One region of the Marinobacter sp. DSM 26671 genome, then DNA from elsewhere that is predicted to be linked to it. Evidence: riboswitches for the same ligand, from Rfam matches in the RefSeq annotation. Region 1 holds a riboswitch; the other holds the start of a gene.
The links. A riboswitch is a leader RNA that binds a small molecule or an ion and turns the genes downstream of it on or off. The one in region 1 is predicted to bind cobalamin.
Positions count from the first base shown of each region.

Region 2: another riboswitch for cobalamin. It lies ahead of BM035_RS05950 (ribonucleoside-diphosphate reductase subunit alpha); the one in region 1 lies ahead of BM035_RS09275 (TonB-dependent receptor plug domain-containing protein).

Region 1 covers NZ_FONF01000006.1:228,425-237,975, forward strand. The annotation lists partial or broken gene BM035_RS09255 (RidA family protein) at 1-138, opposite strand, end outside; gene BM035_RS09260 (ABC transporter ATP-binding protein) at 209-973, opposite strand; gene BM035_RS09265 (FecCD family ABC transporter permease) at 973-1,947, opposite strand; gene BM035_RS09270 (cobalamin-binding protein) at 1,934-2,818, opposite strand; gene BM035_RS09275 (TonB-dependent receptor plug domain-containing protein) at 2,849-4,687, opposite strand; cobalamin riboswitch at 4,823-5,045, opposite strand; gene BM035_RS09280 (putative nucleotidyltransferase substrate binding domain-containing protein) at 5,168-7,042, shown strand; gene BM035_RS09285 (3'-5' exonuclease) at 7,035-7,763, shown strand; gene msrB (peptide-methionine (R)-S-oxide reductase MsrB) at 7,765-8,988, opposite strand; gene BM035_RS09295 (sensor histidine kinase) at 9,068-9,551, opposite strand, start outside.
Region 2 covers NZ_FONF01000004.1:96,842-106,392, reverse strand. The annotation lists gene BM035_RS05950 (ribonucleoside-diphosphate reductase subunit alpha) at 1-1,525, opposite strand, end outside; cobalamin riboswitch at 1,655-1,833, opposite strand; gene BM035_RS05945 (FmdB family zinc ribbon protein) at 1,989-2,342, opposite strand; gene fmdA (formamidase) at 2,348-3,580, opposite strand; gene BM035_RS05935 (AAA family ATPase) at 3,682-4,725, opposite strand; gene BM035_RS05930 (aliphatic amidase) at 4,741-5,787, opposite strand; gene urtE (urea ABC transporter ATP-binding subunit UrtE) at 5,802-6,491, opposite strand; gene urtD (urea ABC transporter ATP-binding protein UrtD) at 6,494-7,252, opposite strand; gene urtC (urea ABC transporter permease subunit UrtC) at 7,252-8,460, opposite strand; gene urtB (urea ABC transporter permease subunit UrtB) at 8,470-9,396, opposite strand; gene urtA (urea ABC transporter substrate-binding protein) at 9,495-9,551, opposite strand, start outside.

The sequences.
Region 1 (9,551 bases):
TTTCTCCAGCATCCCGGTTACCTGGGTATGAATATCGGCGTTACGGTCCTTGGCAACCTGACCGCAAAGGTAAGCAGTGCCGTTGTGTTTTACGATCTTGCTCATTCGGCTGTTGGTGGAAATACGTTCAATGGTCATGGTGATGGCCTTGTTGGGGATTTGAGTGACTATATAACCAATAACGGGCTCGAGGATAAAGCCTCACACTTCAGCCCGGCACAAACACCGGAAAACCATCCAGTTCGGCAGATAGCAAACGCTGGCCAAACAGGCTTTCGAGTGCAGAAGTCACCAGCATGTCGCGGGCCGGTCCCCAGCAGGCCTGACCGTCGGGGTACAGAAGGAGGATCTGGTCGCACCATCGCGCAGCCAGGTTGAGGTCGTGGAGGCACATGAACACGCCCCGGTCGCACGCTGCCTGCTGGCGCAGCAGCTTCATAACGGCGGTCTGGTGCTGTAAATCCAGGTGATTGGTGGGTTCGTCCAGGAGCCAGATTTCGGGGCTTTGGGTCATGAGGGTAGCAATGGCTACCCGCTGGCGTTCACCGCCGGAGAGGGTGTTTACCAGGCGATCTTTCAGGTGGATCACGTCCAGCTCTATCAGAGCCCTTTCAGCAATCGCGAGGTCATCACCACTCTCCATCTGCCAAGGCGATAACCAGGGGTGGCGGCCGATCAGGGCGGTTTCCAGTGCCGTTGCCGGGAATCCATCCTGCCGGTCCTGAAATACCAGGCCCATGCGTTGCGATACGGTCTTGCGGCGGATGCCGTCCAACGGCGTTCCATCAAGCAGCAGCTTTCCGCTTCTGGGCTCCCGCAATCCTGCGAGAGTATGGAGCAAGGTGGTTTTACCCACACCGTTAGGGCCCAGCACGCCCCAGACCTGTCCCGGTTCGATGGCCAGATTCAGGGGAACGCCTGAGCTGCGGCCCGGAATGTCGATAATCAGCGCTTCGGTTGCCAGGCGTGTCATCATCGGCTCCTATACAGCAGGTACAGGAAGGTCGGGACGCCGATCAGCGCGGTGATCACCCCAACCGGCAACTGCTCCGGCGCAATCACCACCCGCGCCAGGGTATCCGCCAGCACCAGCAGCGTACCGCCCGCCAGTGCGCAGGCCGGCAGAATCAGGCGCTGGTCGTTGCCCAGCACCAGCCGCAACATGTGCGGTACCACCAGGCCAACGAAACCAACCGAACCGGCCATGGTGACGGCGGCTGCGGTCAGCAGGCTGGCCATCAGGTAGATCGACCATTCCAGTGGCCGCACCGAAACGCCCAGCGCCGCCGCCTGCAGGGAGCCCCGTGCCAGCACGTTCAGGGCCCGGCCGAGCGGAAACACCATCAGGCATACGAGCACAAGAATGATCAGTCCCGGCCACGGAGTGGCGGCGTGGGAAAGATCGCCCATCAACCAATACAGCATGCCCGGCAATCGGCTGGCCGGGGTCATCGAGAGGATCAGGGTAATCATGGCGCCCCAGCCGGCGGCGACCACCACACCGGTAAGCAACAGCCGCGATGGGGTCCAGCTGCCACTGCCGTGAGCCAGACCAAACACCAGCAGGGTGGCCAGCATGGCACCTGCAAACGCGGAGCCGGATATCAGAAAACCGGCAGCGCCGGCCAGCATGGCCAATAACGCACCCACTGCCGCGCCACCAGAAAGCCCCAACACATAAGGATCGGCCAGGGGATTTCGCAACAATACCTGCATCAGTGCCCCGGCCACGGCCAGCAATCCGCCAGTTGCGAACGCGCTCAGGGTGCGAGGCAGGCGCAGCTCCAGAATCAGCGTTTGCTGCAACTCGGTGCCACTGCCGGTGATCACCCTCAGAGTGTCACCAAAACCGATGGACGTACTGCCAATGCTGACGGAGAGCAGTGCCGCCAGAAAGCCCGCCAGCAGCAGAATGAGGAGAGGTTTGTAAGGGCTAGAGATAGGCACGGGCCTGCTCCAGGGTCTGGCACAGGTGCCTGGCGCCGTCTGCCATACGTAGCGTGGGGCGCGCCAGAAGGTCCGGCGGTTCGAGGAAGAGGTTGCCGGCGGCTACCGCTGCCAGGCCCGGAAACTCGCGCCAGGCTTCCAGCCACTGCCTGTCGTCCGACGACCCGGCGGTAATAATGACTTCAGGGTTGGCTTCGAGAACCGCCTCCCGGCTGATCCGGGGCACCAGCCGTGGCAGCCCGCCAAACACATTCACTCCGCCGCACAGGGTTATGGCCTTGCTGATCAGCTCGTCCCGGTTCACGGTCATCAGTGGCTGGTCCCATATCTGGTAGAACACCTTAACCGGTCTGGCATCGGCATACTGAGCTTTAAGTTTGACTATTTCTGCACGAAACGCTTCGGCCCGCTCATTGCCGAGATCCGGTGAACCCGTCAGCAACGCCAGATCCGATACCGCCGCGGCAATGTCGTCAAACGTTCGCGGGGCTAGCCAGAATACGGAAATACCAAGGTCAGACAGCCGTTCCAATTGGCTGCGGGAATTGCCATCCACCCAGGCCACCACCAGGTCCGGTGCCAGCGAAACAATGGCTTCCAGGTCCAGGCGATTGCTGTCGCCCACCTGCGGTAAGTTCTCCGCCTCTGGCGGGTAGTCGCTCCAGGCACTCACCGCAACGACCTTTTCGTCGGCACCGGCGGAGAACAACAGCTCAGTGGCACCCGGTGACAAAGAAACAATACGCTGCGCTGGCTCGGCCAGGCATACCTTCTGGTTCAGTGCATCGCGTACGCAGGGTCCCTGGGCCTGCGCCAACGAGGGCGCAAGCAGAGACAGTACACACAGTGCAGCGAGCCATAGGTGCCTCATAGAGGGCGGGAGCCTCTCAGATCAATGAATTTACTGTTGGAAATCATAGCGCACCGAGGCCATGAAGGTTCGTCCGGCGGCCAGATAATCAAAGGGCGCGAAGGTCGCACTGTCATATCCGATGCTGGTGGCATACCGACGATCCAGCATGTTATCGACCTTGAATGAGGCCGACCAGCCAGGCTGGAAATTCCAGGCCGCTCTCAGGTCTACCGTGCCATAGCCCGGCAGCAGACTGGTATTTGCCGCATCGTTATAGCGGTCACTCTCGGCAATAAAGCTGGCGCCCACCGACCACTGGGAGAACAGGCGATCAATATCCAGACGCACGTTTTTTTCCGCGCGGCGTGGTAAACGGGCGCCGGTATCGCGATTCTCGGTATCCGCGTAGGTTACTGCTGCCGCCAGATTCCAGTCAGCCGTCTCGATACCGGAAGAAACCTCAACGCCACGGATTCTGGCCGTCTCGACGTTTTCCATGGTGCCCTCAAAGGTCACCGGGTCCGACACGTAGGTAATCAGGTCTTTCACGTCGTTCTGATAAAGCGCAATGTCCCAGTACCACCGGTCATATCGCCCGGAGAAACCGGCTTCGACCATCTGCCCCTCTTCCGCATCGAGGTCAGGATTACCGGTGTAGAACGGCACCGTCAGGTAAAGGTCATTAAAGGTGGGTGCCCGGAACGATGTCGCATAGCTGAGGCGAAAGCGATGGGCGCGGTCCAGCTGGTGACCGAAGGCCACACCGCCAGTCTCCTCTTTGCCATAGGCCTCGTTGTCATCCAGACGCAGACTGAGCATCAGATCGGTGGCATCAAAGTTCAAACGGCCCTGACCGAAAACCGCGCTGTTGGTCCGGCTGTCTTCTGTGAAATTGCTGGTGCCATCCACTTCGTCAAGCATGACCTCCGTACCCAGAACCAGCTCATGAACACCGGCCGTCAGGGTGTTTTCCCAGCGCGCGGAGCGAGACAGGGTGTCGAACGTGCTGGGATTGGCTCCGAAGGTATCCTGTTCGTCGCGAGCTTCCGAGAACTGGATACGTGTACGCCAGTAGTCACTGGCAACCGCTTCCAGATGCAGCCCCATGGCACGAATCAGGAAATCGGTATCACCGCCTTCAAACTCGGTATTACCTTCAGACTGGAAAACCGTCAGTCCTGCGCCGCCGCCCTGGTCAAAACTGTGGCTCAGTTTGGCCAGGCCACCAGCGTTCCGGAATCCTTTGTCCTCGCCGCCAGCACGCAGGTTCGTGCCATCGGTATCCGAATAAACGCCACCGGCCAGGAACGACGAACGGCCTTCCCGGCCAGCCAGCCCGGCCGTTGCCTCACGGGTTTCATGGGAACCGCCTTTCAGCTCGCCCCAACCCTGGCGCCCGGCCCCCGGTTCCAGGGTGAACGCCTGGATGACACCACCCACCGCATCGGCACCGTAGAGGGAACTCTTCGCACCTCGCACCAGCTCAACCCGTTCCATCAATTCGGGAGGCAAAAACTGCCAGGGTGGGATACCCGCAGAGGCCGAGCGCAGGCGGATACCATCGAGAAGCAGCACGGTACCTGAGCTGCCAGCGCCACGCAGGAATACGCTGGTAGTCTTGCCGTAACTGCCGTCCGACACCACGTTGATCCCCGGCTGGGCGCGCAGCAGGTCGCGGAATTCCGCGGGCTGTTGCCGATCAATATCCTCCTTCTCGATGACCGTAACCGAAGACAGGCTCTCCCCAACGGTCTTCGGCCCCAGTGTCGCGGTAACCACGATGGGATCCAGGGCATCGGATTCAGGGGCAGACTGGGCCGAAACGGCCAGAGGCAGGGCGGCCATGGCAACGCCGGCCAGTAAAACAGGGCTTTGAATTCTGAACATGAAACTTGCTCCGCACTCCGCGCGCACCCGCACGGGAATCTGGGTTTTGTTGCGGAACAGGGAATGGGGGCAGGCGGTAGACTGGTGTCAGGAATGCGGAACCGGCATATCACCCACCCAGGTTGCCCACCGCAACATCGGGTGTTTTTCCAGGCCGGTCTCCGGGCTGGCAGGCGGAACTCTGGGTTCCCGGGCAATCACCTTCCCATGTCTTGGCGACACAGTGGCGCACAGATTGCCGTTGTCCTGCTTACCGTTGCGGGGGCAGCATCGGACTTGCACTGGCGTGACCAGGCTCACCGATTTCCCGTTTCACCCGTCGCGCTTTGCGACGGGCACCTGAAAAAAGTGTGGCAAGGCTAGCAACACCGGGGTAAGCGGTCAATGAAATCCATCAAAGGTCGACATGGTCGCAGGCCTCTGCCACTGCTATATTCCATGACTGACAATCATTTTTTCTTCGCCAAAACAGGGAGTTTTATGCAGGCCGAGCTGGTCGACATCCGCAATCACATGGCTCAATACTCGCCGTTTGACGAGATGACCGAGGAGCTGCTCGACAGGGTGGTGGGCGGTATTGAGGTAGTCTACTTCAAGGCCGGCAGCCAGATCCTGGAATTCGGCGAGCCCAGCAACTGGCTGTATTACGTGCGCAGTGGCGCGGTAGAAATCTATCGGCGTTCGGGTGAACTGTATAACCGCATCAGCGAAGGCGAAATATTCGGCCAGTTTGGCCTCCTGATGAACCGGAAAGTGCGATTTCCGGCAAAAGCCCTTGAAGACACACTGGTCTACAAGATTCCGGGAGAAATCTTCCAGTACCTGTGGGAAAGTGACGACAACTTCGCCGATTTCGTCGAGATTGAAGACCGAAGCCGCCTGCGCTCTGCCGTTTCCCGCCGGGAAAAATCCAACGAGCTGATGACTTCCAAGGTCACGCGGCTGATATCCCGGGAACCGGTTACGGCACCACGCACTGTCCGGCTTCAGGAAGCCGCCCGGATCATGACTGAAAACGGTGTGTCCGCGTTGCTATTGATGGATGAGGAAGGTGAAAAGCCTCGGCTCAAGGGCATCATCACCGACCGCGACCTGCGTACCCGGGCACTCAGCGAAGCACTGGCCTCGGAAACCCCCATCAGCGAGATCATGTCGGAAGACCTTATCACCATTCGCTCGAATCTGTTCATATTCGAAGCCATGCTTACCATGCTGCACAACAACGTGCACCATCTTCCGGTGATGGACGGAGAGGAGGTTCGTGGTGTCATTGCGCTGTCTGACATCGTGAAATACGAGAGCCAGAGTAGCCTGTACCTGGTCAGCAATATCTATCACCAGCAGGATGTAAAAGGCCTCAAGAAAATCAGTCTGGATGTGCGCGACAGCTTCGTGCGTATGGTGAACGAGGATGCCAACTCCCACATGATCGGCAGCGCCATGGCCGGCATCGGGCGCAGCTTTACCCAGCGCCTGCTGGAACTGGGCGAAGAAAAGTTTGGACCACCGCCGGTGCCCTACTGTTTCATGGCACTTGGCTCCATGGCCCGGGACGAGCAGCTGGTGGTCACGGACCAGGATAACGCCATGATCCTGGACGACAGCTTTGTGCCGGAAGAACACGACGAATACTTCCTGGCGCTGGCGAAATTTGTCAGCGATGGCCTTGCGGAGTGCGGCTATACCTACTGCACCGGCGACATCATGGCCACCAACCAGAAATGGCGGCAGCCACTGCGCGTCTGGAAGGACTACTTCACCGACTGGATTGATAATCCGAAAGCCGAGGCTCTGTTAAACAGCAATATTTTCTTTGATCTGGATGGCATCTACGGCGAGACCGACTTTGCCGAACAGCTCAAGACACTGGTGGCGGACAAAGCCAGCAACAGCCAGCGGTTCCTGGCAATGCTGGCGCGCAACGCCCTGAACCGCACGCCGCCGATCGGCTTTTTCCGGACTTTCGTGCTGGAAGAGGATGGCAAGCACCAGAAGACCTTCAACCTGAAACGTCGCGGAACAGCGCCCCTGTCGGATCTGATCCGGGTTCATGCCCTGGCCTGCGGCTCCCGTGCACAGAACTCGTTCGAACGACTGAAAGCCATTGGCAACACCAAGCTCCTGCTGGACGACGATCTGGGCAACCTGAGGGATGCGCTTGAGTTTATCTCCATCGTTCGTATCCGACACCAGGCCCTGGCAATCGAGGCTGACCGGCAGCCGGACAACAACGTACGGCCCGAAGACCTTTCACCGTTTGAGCGCAGCCATCTCAAGGATGCGTTCCAGGTAGTCAGCGGTGCCCAGAAGTTCCTGAAATTCCGGTATCACGCCGGGGTGGCCCGTAATGTCTAGTGAGGAGCAGGCCGAGAATTCTGTTACACGCCTGCCATGGCCCGAGCAATTCAAGGCCCTGGCGGAGCAGAGCAAGTCCCCGATTCTTAAAGCCTATTACGAGAGTGGGTGTGTGTCGCCGGAGACGCCCTTATCCGAGGTGCCCTTTGTCGCGCTCGATTTCGAGACCACCGGGTTGGACGCCAATCAACATTCGATTGTCAGTATCGGTCTGGTGCCGTTTACGCTCGACGGCATCCAGCTGGGCAAAGCCCGCCACTGGATCGTGCGGCCCAAGCTCCCGCTACACCAGACCTCGATTACTATCCACGGCATTACCCACAGTGATATCGACCAGGCCCCGGATTTGAACGATATCCTGAAGGATCTGTTTGCCAGCCTGAATGGGCGTATCCCCGTGGTTCACTACCGCAACATCGAGAGATCGTTCTTCGACGTTGCCCTGCAATGGCGCTTGGGGGAAGGAATCCGGTTTCCGTTGATCGATACCATGGCCATTGAGGCTCACCTGCACCCGGACCGAAACCCGTCACGCTGGCAACAACTGCTGGGGAAGAAGCCCGTGTCGATTCGCTTGGCTGATAGCCGGCTGCGTTATGGGCTGCCTCACTATGCCGCCCACAACGCCCTGATTGATGCGGTTGCCACGGCTGAACTCCTGCAGGCCCAGGTGTTGCACCATTTCAGCCGGGACACCCGGGTGGCGGATTTGTGGTTGTGAGTCAGGCGTCGCTCTCTGGTCTGACGTCATCAACCCATTTGCCATAACCGGCCTCTTCCATCTTCTCCAGCGGGATAAAGTCCATAGACGCGGAGTTCATGCAGTAGCGTAGTCCGGTTGGCGCAGGGCCATCGTTGAAGACATGGCCAAGGTGGGAATCCGCGTGGCTGCTGCGGATTTCCGTACGGGTCATGAAGAACGAGTTGTCCTCACGTTCCACCACCGCGTCTGGTGTGATCGGCCGGGTAAAGCTGGGCCAGCCGGTACCGGATTTGTACTTGTCCCGTGAAGAAAACAGCGGCTCGCCGGAGACAATATCCACGTAGAGTCCTGGCTTCTTGTTGTCCCAGTATTTGTTGTTAAACGCCGGCTCGGTGCCGTCTTCCTGGGTCACCTCGTACTGCATATCCGTCAGGCGCTGCTTCAGGACATCCTGAGCCGGCTTTTCAAAGCTTGCCGGATCGAAGCCAACGCCCATCTGGCCGGGCTCTGTGCTGGCGCTTTCATCGCCCACCAGATCGTCACTGGCGTCCACTGTGGCATTCTCCTGGAACCGGGTGTAATCGAGCTCGTAATCTTCGCCATACACCTTCTCGATAAACTGATAGCGTCCAGAGTTGAAGGTGTAGAAGTTGTAGCGCACCGGGTTTTTGTCGTAATAATCCTGGTGGTATTCCTCCGCCGGGTAAAATTTCTCAAACGGCACGATTTCGATCACCACGGGTTTCTCGTAAACTCCGGATGCCTCCAATTCTGCAACGGCCGCCTCGGCCAGGCGCTTCTGCTCAGCGTTATGGTAGAAAATAGCAGGACGATACTGCTGGCCGCGGTCCACAAACTGACCCTGATTATCGGTCGGGTCCATCATCCGCCAGAGCGCCTGCAACAAGCCCTCGTATGTCATTTCGTTGGGGTCGTAATAGACCTGTACCGCTTCGGTATGGCCAGTCTGCCCCGAGGCAACCTGCTTGTAGGAGGGGCTTGCCTCTTTCCCACCAGAATAGCCCGAGACTACTTCCACCACGCCCGGCACCCGCTTTTCGTACCCGGCCTCAACACACCAGAAACAACCGCCAGCAAAGGTCGCCACGGCCAGACCCGGTTGATCCGGTGCGTATTTGCTCATCTGCGACTCCGACTTTTCGGCAACCGCGTAGGTGGTGAACAGACCAACTGCAGAGACAAATGCCACTGCGGAAAACAGACCCATGATCTTGCGTTTCATCAGATATCTCCTTCACGTGATTCCATACCTACAGCGTAGGGCGGTGGATTCACGAAAACGTTCACCAGGTATTACGAATTCATAACGCTGTGGATTTTTCGCCGCCCGCGACCGAGCTGTCGCGGGCCAGGGGCAGCCAGACACTGAAAACGGCGCCATCGGCATTGCGTACCGAGAGTTTTCCCTGCTGCAGCGTCACCATTCGCTGGGCAATCGCGAGCCCCAGACCGGCATGGCCCGTCCTGGACGCACCTGCGGCCTGATAAAAGGGTTCGAAGACGTGCTCCAGGTCCTCATCATCGATACCGGGGCCAGCGTCGGCGACGGTAATTTGCGCACCCCCGGCCTGTTCGACAACGCCCAGTGTGATCTCCGTATCTTTCGGCGAATGGCTGAGGGCGTTGCTGATCAGGTTATCCAATACCCGCTCGGTCATGGCGATATCCGCCAGCACCTGGACCGGAGCGACGGAAACAATCGACAGGGCAACGCCTGCGCGCTCCGCCTCGGGTTGGTGCTTCTGCACCACGTCATGCAGCAGTTCGGCAACCACAAACGGTTCC
Region 2 (9,551 bases), on a different contig from region 1:
CGTAATGCTCGTAGCGTTCACGGAAGGCGTTGCCGTACAGGTCGTGCAGATCCGGCGCATCGCTGGGAGAGAACAGGGTCCAGTCACGGTCTTCGCGCATGCGCTCGATCAGCAGATCGGGCACCCAGTTCGCCGTATTCATGTCGTGGGTTCGGCGGCGTTCGTCGCCGGTATTCTTGCGCAGCTCCAGGAACTCCTCGATGTCCAGGTGCCAGCTTTCCAGGTAGGCACACACCGCGCCTTTACGTTTGCCGCCCTGGTTGACCGCCACGGCGGTGTCGTTGACTACTTTCAGGAAGGGCACCACGCCCTGGCTCTGGCCGTTGGTTCCTTTGATGTGGGAGCCCAGCGCACGAACTGGCGTCCAGTCGTTACCCAGACCGCCAGCCCATTTCGACAGCATGGCGTTATCACGGATGGCGCCGTAGATGTCTTCAAGATCGTCGCCTACCGTCGTCAGATAACAGGACGACAGCTGAGAATGGCGGGTACCGCTGTTGAACAGCGTGGGTGTGGACGCCATGTAGTCAAACGACGACAACAGGTTGTAAAACTCGATGGCCCGGGCATTCGGGTCATCTTCGCGCAGGGCCAGGCCCATGGCAACGCGCATGAAAAATACCTGGGGCAATTCCAGGCGGGCCTTGTTCCAGTGCAGGAAGTAACGGTCGTACAGGGTTTGCAGACCCAGGAAGCCGAATTGCAGATCCCGCTCCGGCTGAAGGGCAGCGCCGAGGCGCTCCAGATCGAAAGCAGCCAGGGCTTCGTCCAGCAGTTCATAACGAATTCCCGCCTCGACAAAGGCGCTCAGGGCCTGTGGATAAATCTCAGCCAATGGCAGACTGATGGGCAGGCCCAGGGCAGCGGCATTCTCCAAACGCAGCTGTTCCAGCAGTAGACGAGCGGTGACCGCGCTGTAGTCCGGCTCCCGCTCAATCCGGCTGCGGGCCGTCATGATCAAAGCCGACAGCACGTCTTCCTCGGCGATGCCGTCATAAAGGTTGGTCAGGGCATCGTCCACCAGGGAATCACCGTCAATGCCCTCCAGCCCTGTGGCGGCCTGCTCCACCTGCAGTTTCATCAGGCCCAGATCCAGCGGAGCAATCTCGCCACTGGTCTTTTTCACCGTCAGATGGGGGTGTGCCTCAACCGGCGCATGGCGGGCGCGCTCGCGGGCATGCTCTTCCCGATACAGGACGTAGGCGCGGGCCACCTTCTGTTCTTCGGCCCGCATCAGGGCCAGTTCCACCTGATCCTGGATGTCTTCGATATGTACCTTGCCACCAGCCTTCAGGCGACGGCCAATCGCCTGGATAACCTGGTCGGTCACCCGGTGTACCGCGTCATTGATACGCGCGGAACCGGCGGCGGTGTCGCCCTCAACTGCGAGGAAGGCTTTGGTTACGGCGATGCTGATCTTCGAGGGGTCGAAGCCGACAAGCGTGCCGTTGCGCTTGATGACCTGAAGGGATTCGGTGTCCGTGTGCGAGGTTGGCCGGGGTTCGGCCAGGGCTGAGGCAGACATGCAGTGTTCTCCTGAATACGCGTTGAGTTCCTTTCACCATCGCGTACGCAGGGGCACACCTCGCCATGGGAATGGCTGGGCATAACCGGTCTGCTCACCCTGGGTCGCGAAGGTGCAGTTGGGAGCCGTAAGGCTCCTTCATCCCTGGCAGGTCTTCGGACTCAGGGGCGTGAATCGATAGATTCGGCCTCGTGTGGCGACTTCCCGGCTTTCGCCAGTGTCTTGATGCCACGCTTGTTCCCCAATACCGCTGCGCGTCAGTTCCGGAGTCTCACCGGATTCCCGATACCAGAATGGCTGAGATGATCACACGTTGACCGAGTTGGTTACGCACTGATCACTACATCTGGTATTTGACCAAGGATTAAAACACTATATACACGATATTCAGAAGGGACAACCTGAAGAAACAAAAAAGGCCCCGGAGAGGGGGCCAAACACGTGACAGTCTCAACTCAGCCAATCAGTGGCTGATCATCCAGGGCCGCATGGAGGGAAACATCTTCTTCCCGTCAGCGGTGTAAAACAGCATGGACTTTCCGGGTTTCGGGGAGCCACAGCCGCAGGCGCGACTGTGCTCCTTATCATTCGCCCTTCGGTCTGCGGTGGAAAACACCGGCTCATGCCGGGACCGCTCGTTCCGGTCCTCGGCCGCCCTTTTGGCTGGGTCCACGGCGGCAATGTGGGATGGCAATACGATCACCCGCGGCGACATGGCCTTGCAGGTGGGGCATTGCGCCGGCTTGGCCGCATCCTCCATGGTGGCCAGTGTGTGAAAGAGGCCATGTTCACGGCACTTGTAGTCATACACGGGCATGGCGATTACTCCTTATCTTTCGACAGCGGTACGTCCATGCCCCCGCTGACTTTCTTCTGCGGACCCTCAGCGGACGGGTTAATGTCGAAGTCGAAGATGCCCGTCGGCAACCAGAGTGTGGCGCAGGCGTTCGGGATATCCACCACGCCGCTGATGTGGCCTTCCACCGGCGCACAACCCAGAATCGCGTAGGCCTGAGCCCTGGTGTAACCGAACTTGGTCATGTATTCGATGGCGTTCAGACACGCCTGACGATAAGCCACGTGCACGTCCAGGTAATGCTGGCCGCCGTCCTCGTCTACAGAGATGCCTTCAAAGATCACATAGTCGTCGTAACGGGGCTTGATCGGGCTGGGCTTGAACACCGGATTCTTGATGCCGTACTTCTTCACGCCGTCCTTGATCAGGTTTACCCGCAGGTGAATCCAGCCGGCCATTTCGATGGCGCCACAGAACGTGATTTCACCGTCGCCCTGGCTGAAGTGAAGGTCGCCTACGGAGAGGCCGGCACCGTCCACGTACACCGGGAAATACACCTTGGAGCCACGGGACAGATCCTTGATGTCACAGTTGCCACCGTGTTCCCGTGGCGGCACGGTACGGGCGGCTTCGTCGCCGGCAGCCTTGGCCGCGTCACCGGTCATCTGGCCCATGTGGGCGGTCTCACCATTGGGCAGTGTTGCCAATTCCGGCACACGCTCCGGATCGGTCGCGACCAGTCCGGCCTCACGCTTGTTCCAGGTGTCCAGCAATTCTTTGGAGGGCAGGCAGCCAATCAGGCCCGGGTGAATCAGGCCAGCAAATTCCACGTTGGGAATGTGGCGGGATTTGGTGAACATGCCGTTGAAGTCCCAGATGGATTTCTGGGCCTCCGGGAAGTGTTCGGTCAGGAAGCCACCGCCGTTCTGCTTGGAGAAGAAGCCGTTAAAGCCCCACTGGCTCTCTTCGAAGGTGCCGATGTCGAGGATGTCGACTTCCAGCAGGTCGCCCGGCTCCGCGCCCTCGACCCCGATCGGTCCCGACAGGAAGTGAACCTGGCTGAGATCAACATCGCGCACGTCGTCGGCGCTGTCGTCGTTCTTGATCTGACCGCCGGTCCAGTCATAGCACTCAACGATGAAATCGTCGCCCGGCTTGACGGTAGCCACCAGCGGAATATCCGGGTGCCAGCGGTTGTGGATTTTGTCGTTCTCATAGGCCGACTTGTTTAGATCGATCTTGATAATGGTTTCAGCCATAACGGGCGCTCCTTGGTGTTGGCTTGCACGATTAGGTAACAGCTTTACTATCCGAAATCCCGTCCCTGTGAGGTATTCGCGAAATGCCCCCGGTGCCTACGTCATTCGACGTATTGGTGCACCGTGACCTCACTGCCCTGCAGGCCGGCTTCAAACCGCCGACAGTCCGGATACGCCAGCAACGCCCGGGCAACGGCGGGTTCCAACCGCTGGCGAAAAGCCCGCAGCAGTTCCCGGGCGCCATAGCGAGCGTCGTAGCCACGGCACAGTTCCTCTCGCAGCTCAGGCGACAGCGACAGCTCGGCGTGCTTTCTGGACAACCGGCGATTGAGGCCCGCCAGCTCAATGTCCAGCAGGGCGTCCAGCCAGTTGTCGGTAAGTCGGTTGAAGGTGAAGATCTGATCAATCCGGTTGAGGAATTCCGGGTCAAAGTGCCGGCGCAGAGCGGTATCGCGAATGGCCTCGCCGTTGCCAGGTGATAAACCGAGCCAGCGGCGCCAGCCCTGCTGGTAGCCCTGCTCATGCGTCTCCGCCTCCAGCGCACCGGCGTTGCTGGTCATGAAGATCAGGGTGTTGCGGAAGTCGATCTCGCGGTTGCCGGAGGGAAACACCAGCCGACCGGTGTCCAGCACGTTCAGCAGCGTGCGCACCACTTCCTTGCTGGCTTTTTCGATTTCATCAAACAACACAATGCCGGGTTTGCTGAACGAGCCCTGTACCTTGTCCAGATCGAACAGGCTGTGGCCTTCCTTACTGCCCACGTAGCCCGGCGGTGCACCAGTCAGGGCAGCCGCGTAATGCTCCTGGGCCAGGGTGTTCATGTCGATACGACACAGCCCATCGCGATTACCGTGGATGGCTTCGGCAATGAGGCGCACGGTTTCGGTTTTGCCCACGCCGGTAGGACCCAGGAACAGGTGCACCGCCAGCGGCCGGTTGTCCTCGCCGATATCGGCTTTCACCCGCACCAGCATGGATTCCATGGCGGCCAGGGCCTCATCCTGGCCGACGATATTTTCCCGCAGTCTGGCCATCACGGCCTCGGGCTCGAAGCGGAACCGGGAAGCACGAACCGGGCCTGAGGCGGCCCGGTTCTTTTCAATGGTTTCCCGATTGGCTTCCAGCCGTTCGTTGATAAACGGCATGAACGCCTCCCGGGCTCAGGCCCCTGCGGATTTTTCCTTGCCGTCGAACGGCAGCTCGCCCACCGGGCACTCGGCGGTACCTACCGTCTTCCGGGTCATGGCCTCCACGTTTTCCTGCGCCTTCTGGGCGTCCATCACCCAGGTACGGTAGAACTCGAACGGACAGTCGGCCACGCCCTTGTCGCCGTCCCCGGAGGCATGCACACCGGTGTAGCCCCGGTGCAGCAGCTTGAACAGGTGATTCTGGGACTGGTCGTTCGCACGGGCATCACGGATCTGGCTTACGGACAGCTGGGCATACTGAATGCCCATGTCTTCCTCACCGCATTCCCCGAGGGTACGGCCATCGAAGCCAATGATCGCGGAGTGGCCGAAGTAGGAATACACGCCGTCAAATCCGGCGGCGTTGGCCACCGCAACGTAACAGTTGTTGGCCCAGGCCATGCTCTTGGCCATCATCACCTGCTGTTCCTTGGCCGGGTACATGTAGCCCTGACAGCGAACAATCAGCTCCGCCCCCTTCATGGCGCAATCGCGCCAGATCTCGGGATAGTTGCCGTCGTCGCAGATGATCAGGCTGATCTTCATGCCCTTTGGCCCCTCGGTGACGTAGGTGGTGTCACCCGGATACCATCCCTCGATCGGACACCAGGGGATACACTTGCGGTATTTCTGGACGACCTCACCCTCGTTGTTGATCAGAACCAGGGTGTTGTACGGCGCCTTGTTGGGGTGATCCTCGTGTCGCTCTCCGGTGAGCGAAAACACGCCCCAGGTGTTCGCCTCACGACAGGCGGCGGAGAAGATGGCCGTTTCGTCACCGGGCACGGTGGCCGCGGTTTCCATCATTTCCTCGTTGTCGTACATGATGCCCATGGTGCTGTATTCCGGGAACACCACCAGGTCCATGCCCGGCAGGCCGACCTTCATACCCTTGATCATGTCAGCGATGTTGCGGGCGTTGTCCAACACCTCGGCTTTGGTATGCAGCCGCGGCATCTTGTAGTTCACCACCGCCACGCCGACGGTATCGTCGCTGCTGGAAATATCACCGTGTCTCATCGTTCTGCTCCTCGTTAAACCGCCAGATAGCTCGCAATCTTGTCCTGATCCGCTTCTTCGCGGCTCTCTTCGTGCACAATCGCGCCCTTTTCAATCACCAGGATCCGGTCTGCCGCATCCATCACGAAGCTCAGAACCTGCTCCGACACCACAATCGACAGGCCCCGCTCATCCCGGATGCGCCGAAGGGTCTGCGCAATTTCCTTGATAATGTTGGGCTGGATACCTTCCGTGGGTTCGTCAAGCAGCAGCACCTTGGGCCGGGTGGCCAGTGCCCGGGCAATAGCCAGCTGTTGTTGCTGACCGCCGGAAAGGTTGCCACCACGCCGGTTCTGCATTTCCTTCAGTACCGGGAACATCTCGTAGAGGTCCTCGGGTACCTTCTTCTCACCCACGGCGGCCAGGCCGGTCTCGATATTCTCCCGTACCGTCAGTGTCGGAAAGATCATCCGCCCCTGCGGCACGAAACCGATTCCGGCGCGCACACGCTGGAAGCTCTTCAGGCCGGAAAGGTCGTTCCCATCCAGGCTGACCTCACCGCCTCGCGTGGGGGTCATGCCCACCAGGGATTTCATCAGCGTGGTCTTGCCCATGCCGTTTCGCCCCACCACGGCGACTATTTCGTTCTTTGCCACGTCGAGGTTGAGGTCATCGATGATGGTGCTTTGGCCGTAGGCCACCGAATGATGTTTGATGCTCAGCATGATCAGTGCCCCAGGTAGACTTCGATGACTTTCGGGTCCGATTTCACGTGCTCGATGGACCCTTCGGAAAGAACTTTGCCCTGATGCATGACCGTGACCCGGTCAGCGATATCACCGACAAACTGCATATCGTGCTCGATCACCAATACCGTATGGTCCCTGGTAATCACCCTCAGCAGCTCGGCGGTTTTCTTGCGCTCGGTGACGGACATCCCGGCTACCGGCTCATCCAGCATCAGCAGGTCCGGTTTCTGGATCAGCAGCATGCCGATCTCCAGCCACTGCTTCTGGCCATGGCTCAACGATGCAGCCGGCTCATTCAGGGCCTCGGTCAGGAAGATGGTTTCAGCCACCTCCTCCACAGCATTGATCACCTCCGCGTCGCGCTTGAATCCCAGGGCGCCCATCACGCTGTGTCCCTTTGGGTAGGACACTTCAAGGTTTTCAAAGACGGTCAGGTCCTCGAACACGGACGGGGTCTGGAACTTCCGGCCCACACCCGAGTGAACAATCTGGTGCTCCTTGAGCTTGGTAAGCTCCTTACCGTCAAACTTGATGGAGCCGGACGTGGCCTTGGTCTTGCCGCAGATCAGGTCCAGAACCGTGGTTTTACCGGCACCGTTGGGGCCGATGATGACCCGGATTTCCTTGGGATCGAGGTAGAAGGACAGGTCATCCACGGCCTTGAAGCCATCGAATGACACGGTCAGGCCTTCGACCGCCAGCAGGAAATCCCCACTTTTGCTTTTGGCTGCACTCATCACGATTTCTCCGGGCTGTAGGAATCGATCATCGGATCGTAATCAGGAGTCTTCTCAGCGGTCGGCTTCGGCTCTGCGGCTTTTTCCGCGGGCTTGGCCTCCAGCTGTGCACCCTTGTTGCGCTTGAAGATCTTGTCTTCCAGGGGCATGACGTAGGTCTGATACAGGCCGGCCAGACCGTTCGGGAAGGCCAGTACGACACCGATAAACAACGCACCCATGGCAAACGGCCAGAGTTCCGGGAAGGATTCCGAGAAGCCACTCTTGGCGGCATTCACGAGCAAGGCACCGTAGACCGCGCCGAGGATGGACAACCGGCCACCCAGGGCACAGAAGATGACCATCTCGATGGAAGCGACGATGCCGATGAACGACGGCGACATGAAGCCAACAATCAGGGTGAACATGGCACCACCGACGCCTGCAAAAGCCGCTGCCAGGCAGAACACGAAGATCTTGAAGGCGGCAACGTCATAGCCGGAAAAACGCACTCGGTTTTCCTGGGCGTTCATGGCCACCAGGATGCGGCCCAGCTTCCGGTTCTGGACCAGGCGCGCCACAAACAGGCAAAGGAACAGCATGCCAACACAGACAAAGTACAGGATGGTCCGGGCTTCATCGGTGCGGATGTCCCAGCCGTTCAGCGTCTGCAGATCGGTAATGCCGTTCACACCGCCGGTATAGCCCTGCTGTCCGATAATCAGGATCGTCAGGATTGCGGCGATGGCCTGGGTGATGATGGCGAAGTACACGCCCCCCACCCGCCGGGTGAACATGGCGAAGCCGATAACGAACGCCAGCAGAACCGGCACACCGATCACCGCCAGCAGGGTGAAGGAGAAGCTGTGGAACGGTTCCCAGAACCAGGGCAGCTCGGTGAGCTGGTTCCAGTCCATGAAATCCGGGATGCCGGGGGTGGACTGGATGGCGGTGGCCTCCGGAGTGGAAGCCTCCAGCTTCAGGAACATGGCCATGCAGTAGCCGCCAAGACCAAAGAACACACCCTGGCCCAGGCTGAGAATGCCGGCCTTGCCCCAGCACATCACCAGGCCAATGGCGACAAAGGCGTAGGTCAGGTACTTGCCCACCATGTTCAGGCGGAATGGGTCCAGCGCCAGTGGCAAAAGCACCACCAACAACACGGCCAGTGCGACGTAATACAGTCCCTCGCGGGTGGCAAACCATTTCAATGGGGATGAACTCTTCATGACAATCTCCTAGCGACGGACCTTGAGGGCCATGAGTCCTTCTGGACGCAGCATCAGGATGCCGACGACGACCAGCAGGGTGAGCACCTTGGCCATGGAACCACTGAGGAAGAACTCCATGGTGGACTGGGCCTGGGATATACCGAAGGCGGACACAATGGTGCCGATCAGGCTCTGGGCACCGCCAAACACCACCACCAGGAAGGTGTCTACGATATAAGCCTGGCCAGAGGACGGACCGGTGGAACCGATCATGGTGAAGGCAGCACCCGCGACGCCGGCGATGCCACACCCGAGGGCAAAGGTGGCTCGGTCGATACCGGCACTGTTGATACCAACGGCTTCAGCCATGGGGCGATTCTGAACCACCGCCCGCACTTTCTTGCCATAGCCGGATCGGTACATCAGGAAATACACGCCCACGGCAATGGACAGCGCGATGATCATGACGAACAAGCCGTTGATGGGCAGCTCCACCAGGTCAGTCACCTGGATCGCCCCCATCATCCACTCGGGCAGGTCCACACCCACTTCCCGGGCGCCAAAGATGGATCGGTAAGCCTGCTGCATGATCAGGCTCAGACCCCAGGTGGCCAGAAGGGTATCCAGTGGTCGGTGATAGAGTCGCCGTATCATGAGCCATTCGACGAAAGCCCCCAGGGCAGCACAAATCAGGAAAGCCAGAACCATGGCGACGAAGAAGTAGCCGCCGAAGAGGCTCGGCAGATAGGACTGGAAAAAACCGGATGTCAGGTAGGTGGTGTAGGCGCCGAGGATCATGAACTCCCCGTGGGCCATATTGATCACCCCCATCTGACCAAAGATGATGGCCAGGCCCAACGCCATCAGTACGAACACTGAAAACAGGGAGAGCCCGGCAAACCCCTGCATGGCAAATATCGACATCAATTCACTGCTGGTGTAGCCATCAAACATGACCCTTACTCCCCTTTAGACCAACTAACCCTTCAAACCCTTAATCTCGTGTTCAGAGGCAACGGATGCTGGCGCCCGGGGGCGCCAGCAGTCCGGGCTTATTGGTAGCCTTCCGGGAACGGGTCCGGTTCCATCAGTTCTTCGGTCTCGTAGAC